Regions from separate parts of the Streptomyces sp. NPDC023838 genome, predicted to be linked through region 1. Evidence: riboswitches for the same ligand, from Rfam matches in the RefSeq annotation. Region 1 holds a riboswitch; the other holds the start of a gene.

Region 1 (2,193 bases):
TGGTCATCGTGACGAAGGTCGGGCCCGGGCGCGACGCGTCGGGCGAGTGGCTGCCTTGGGCCACGCCGGAGCAGCTGCGCGGCCAGGTCGAGGAGAACCTGCGCCAGCTCGGCCGCGACCACCTCGATGTGGTCAACCTGCGCCTCAACGGGCCGGGTTCGCTCGCCGAGCACTTCGGCGCCCTGGCCGAACTCCGCGACGCGGGCCTCATCCGCCACCTGGGCATCTCCAACATCGACCCTGAGCACCTCGCGGAGGCCCAGGCCATCGCGCCGGTGGTCTGTGTGCAGAACCGGTACGGCCTGGACAGCCGGCGTACGGGCTCCGACGAGGTGCTGCGGCTCTGCGGCGAGCAGGGCATCGCGTTCGTCCCGTTCTTCGCCATCGCCGGGGAGGGGCGCGAGAGCGGCGCGGGGCAGGGTGGCGGCACGGACAACGACGCGGTCCTCGCGGTCGCCCGCGCGCACGGGGTGACGTCCGCGCAGGTCCGCCTCGCGTGGACGCTCCAGCAGGGCGACCACGTGCTGGCCATCCCCGGCACCGGCAACCCGGACCACCTGGTGGAGAACGTGGCGGCGGGCGCGCTGCGGCTCACGGCCGAGGAGATGGCACTGCTCGGGTCCCCGAGCTGAGGTCATCGAGCCTCTCCGCCCCTCTCTCGATCTCTTGATGTCCGAAATGGACCACAGAGGGGTAGTTCCGCTCCTATGTCGCCAATCGATTCATTGGGAATGATAAAGCAGCTTACCTTTCGCTTTAGTCGCTGCCGATGGAATTGCCATGAGCGGCAGAAGGAGTGAATTGGGTCACGCGGGCCCCTGGCGGGCAGGCGCCCGCAACGCGTGCATTGCGGTCCCTGGAGGGGGAGTTGGGGGTACGGGGAGAGGGGCGCCCGTATTCCCTCTCCCTGGTGGATCTTTCTCGCGGATGCCGTGATGAATTTGAGGTCTTGTTTCGGCCAGTCGAATTCGTTTACGGTCACCGTCAAATCCGGATGGACCGCCGAATCCTGCCGCTGTCCGGAAACCTCCCACACACGGAATGGCAGGAGCGGGGGACCCAGGTAAGCCGCCGAATCCGGATGACGGAACGGCTCGGGGTGAAGCCGCGTGCGCCGCGGCCGGGCAGCTCTCGCCCGAACCCGACAGCTCACCTCGCAGGCGAAGGAGAGGAATGCGCCATGCCTGCAAAGGGTAAGCACCGCCGCCCGAAGTCCAGCTCCCTGACCCGGGGCATCGCCGCCGCGGGCACGGGCGGGGCCGCGCTCATCATTCCGGTGATCGGCGCGACCAGCGCCGGTGCCGCACCTTCGGCGGCGCCGCACTCCGGCACCGCCGTGAAGGCGGCGCCCGCCGTCGCGGCCGCCGCGCCGGGTGTGGCCGCCGCCAAGCCGATCGTGGTGAAGAAGGCCGCCGCGACGACGTACTCCGTCGTCGCCGGGGACTGCCTCTCCAAGATCGCCCAGGACCTCGACGTGAGCGGCGGCTGGAAGAAGCTCTACCAGGACAACCGCCAGGCCATCGGCGGCAACCCGGCCCTGATCCACCCGGGCCTGGAGCTGTCCGTGGGCAAGAAGGCGCAGGCTACGGCCGCGGCCGACCGTGCGGCCACCTCGGCCCGGGCCGACCGCTCGACGCGGACGACCACGCTGCCCCACCAGGCGACCGCCGCCGTGGCGAAGACGTCGACGTACGCGAACAACCTGGACGGCTGGATCCGGCAGTCGCTGGACATCATGGCCCAGCACGGCATCCCGGGCTCGTACGAGGGCATCTACCGCAACGTCATGCGCGAGTCGTCGGGCAACCCGCTGGCCATCAACAACTGGGACTCCAACGCCGTGGCCGGCACGCCCTCCAAGGGCCTGCTCCAGGTCATCGACCCCACCTTCCAGGCCTTCCACGTGCCGGGTACGTCGACGGACAGCTACGACCCCGTCGCCAACATCGTCGCCGCGTGCAACTACGCGGCCAAGACGTACGGCTCCATCGACAACGTGAACGGCGCGTACTGATCGAAGCCCCCTGACGAGGTCGCCGCCTTCGGCCGCACCGCCTCCCCTCGCGGACCATCTGGTCCGTCACAGACCATCCAGTCCGTGGCGGACCAGTTGGTCTGTTACGGTGACGACGACCAGGTCACGTGATCAGCTCAGGGGGACCGTCATGCCACGCCCGACGCGCGCCGAGCTCG
Region 2 (2,193 bases), on a different contig from region 1:
TGACCAGGCCGCGCAGCACCTTGAGATGGGCCTCGGTGCGCCGGGCGGCGGCCCGCGAGGCGGCCAGTGGCTCCAGCATCGTGCGCAGTTCGAGCAGGTCGGCGGCCTCCTGCTCGGTCGGCTCGGCGACACACGCCCCGGCGTGCCGGCGCGTGGTGACGAAGCCCTCGGACTCCAGCGTGCGCAGCGCCTCGCGGACCGGGACGCGGGAGACCCCGTACCGCCGGGCGAGGACTTCCTCGGTGAGCCGGCTGCCGCGCGCGAAGAGTCCCGCGACGATGTCGTCGCGGATTGCCGTGCATACCGATTGCGCCGGAATGCGCATGACCGAACCTCCGCCTTAATCCCCGCGAAACGCGGTCGATCGACGCCTGTTCGGCGACTCTATTCCAGCGGCTGTTAATTCCCTGTGACATGCCGTATGCAATGCATATCTTTTGGCCACGGCCCGCTCACCGCACGGCGGCGGCAGCGCCGAAGCCCCCGGCGCGGGGCGCCGGGGGCTTCGGTGGAGTGTGCGGACGGACCGCGTCAGACGTTGACGCCGTGCGAGCGCAGATACGCGATCGGGTCGATGTCCGAGCCGTACTCCGGGGAGGTGCGGGCCTCGAAGTGGAGGTGCGGGCCGGTCGTGTTGCCGGTGTTGCCGGAGAGGCCGATCTGCTGGCCCGGCTCGACGCGCTGGCCGACGGAGACGCCGATGGACGACAGGTGGCCGTACTGCGTGTACGTACCGTCGTTCATGCGGATGACGATGTTGTTGCCGTAGGCGCCGCCCCAGCCCGCCTCGACGACGGTGCCCAGGCCGACGGCGTGCACCGAGGTGCCGCTGCCCGCGTGGAAGTCGATGCCGGTGTGGCTGCCGGAGGACCAGATCGAGCCGCCGGTCTTGTAGCCGGTGGAGACGTAACTGCCGTCGATCGGGGCGACGAAGGAGTTGAGGCGCTTGCGCTCGGCCTCGCGGGCGGCGCGCTCCTTGGCGGCACGCTCCTCCTTGGCCTTCGCCTCGGCCATGCGCTTCGCCTCGGCGGCGGCGCGGGCCTTGTCGGCGGCGTGCTTCTGGGCGGCGGCCTGGGCGTCGATGCGGTCGGCGAGGGAGTCGCCGATCACGATGGCCTGGGTGATGCCGGTGTCCTCGACGGAGGCCGCGGCGGGCGCCGAGTTCTCGGCGGCCAGGGCCGGGGAGGCGAGGGTGCCCACGACGCCGGCGGTGGCGAGAGTGGCGATGCCCGCTATGTTCGCGCTCTTGCGCGACATGGCGCTCGGACGACGGTGCTTCCCGGTGGCACGGGTGAACGCCATGAAGTGGCGGTGTCCTTTCCTTCCATCTCGCCTACCGGGTTAGCTGACGGGTTCGGAGCAGGAAGGTCTCCTACGGGCCCCTCCGCGGGCGGAGGCGTCCGATTCACCCCAGGGACTGAGTGGGTCCCCGGCTCCCCTGGCTCGCGCCAGTTGGGGACTCGGCGATCGCTGTCCGGTGCCGCGGCTGCGACGGGTGGTGACGGACAGCGCGATTGACGCTAGACGGCTGATCTTTCAATCACCAAACAGACACGTCTTTTTGTAGCGCACGCCACATGACAGACAGGCAACCTCCCCAATAAAACGGACATAAGGAAGGACCCCGGCGGCCACTGGGCCACCGGGGTCCTCGCCCGCCTCGTCCGCCCGCCTCGTCCGGCCGCCTTCGGCGGACAGCCCTGGCGGAGGCTCAATCAGCCCGCGACGACGGTGACTTCACCGATCCCGAGCGCCTTGACGGGCTCCTCGATCTGCGCCGCGTCCCCGACGAGGACCGTCACCAGACGGTCCACCGGGAAGGCGCTGACGACCGCCGCCGTGGCCTCCACGGTGCCCGTGTCGGCCAGCCGCGCGTACAACTGCGCCTGGAAGTCGTCCGGGAGGTGCTGCTCGACCTGGTCGGCCAGCGTCCCGGCGACGGCGGCCGCCGTCTCGTACTTCAGCGGGGCCACGCCCACCAGGTTCTGCACGGCGGTCTCCCGCTCGGCGTCCGTCAGACCCTCGGCGGCGAGCTTGCGCAGCACCGTCCACAGGTCGTCCAGGGCCGGGCCGGTGTTGGGCGTGTCGACCGAGCCGCTGATGGCGAGCATGGCCGCGCCGGTGCCCTCCGCGCCGGAGCGCAGCACCTGACCGTACGCACGTACTCCGTACGTGTAGCCCTTCTCCTCGCGC

The links. A riboswitch is a leader RNA that binds a small molecule or an ion and turns the genes downstream of it on or off. The one in region 1 is predicted to bind cyclic di-AMP.
Region 2: linked by a shared signal. The riboswitch ahead of AB0G17_RS18035 (M23 family metallopeptidase) and the one ahead of AB0G17_RS33100 (LysM peptidoglycan-binding domain-containing protein) in region 1 are both predicted to bind cyclic di-AMP.

What each region holds. Positions count from the first base shown of each region.
Region 1 is NZ_JBFAAD010000043.1:5,980-8,172, reverse strand. It holds gene AB0G17_RS33105 (aldo/keto reductase) at 1-632, shown strand, start outside; cyclic di-AMP (ydaO/yuaA leader) riboswitch at 991-1,176, shown strand; gene AB0G17_RS33100 (LysM peptidoglycan-binding domain-containing protein) at 1,181-2,014, shown strand; gene AB0G17_RS33095 (helix-turn-helix domain-containing protein) at 2,166-2,193, shown strand, end outside.
Region 2 is NZ_JBFAAD010000013.1:36,539-38,731, forward strand. It holds gene AB0G17_RS18030 (GntR family transcriptional regulator) at 1-325, opposite strand, end outside; gene AB0G17_RS18035 (M23 family metallopeptidase) at 532-1,302, opposite strand; cyclic di-AMP (ydaO/yuaA leader) riboswitch at 1,316-1,476, opposite strand; gene AB0G17_RS18040 (pitrilysin family protein) at 1,716-2,193, opposite strand, start outside.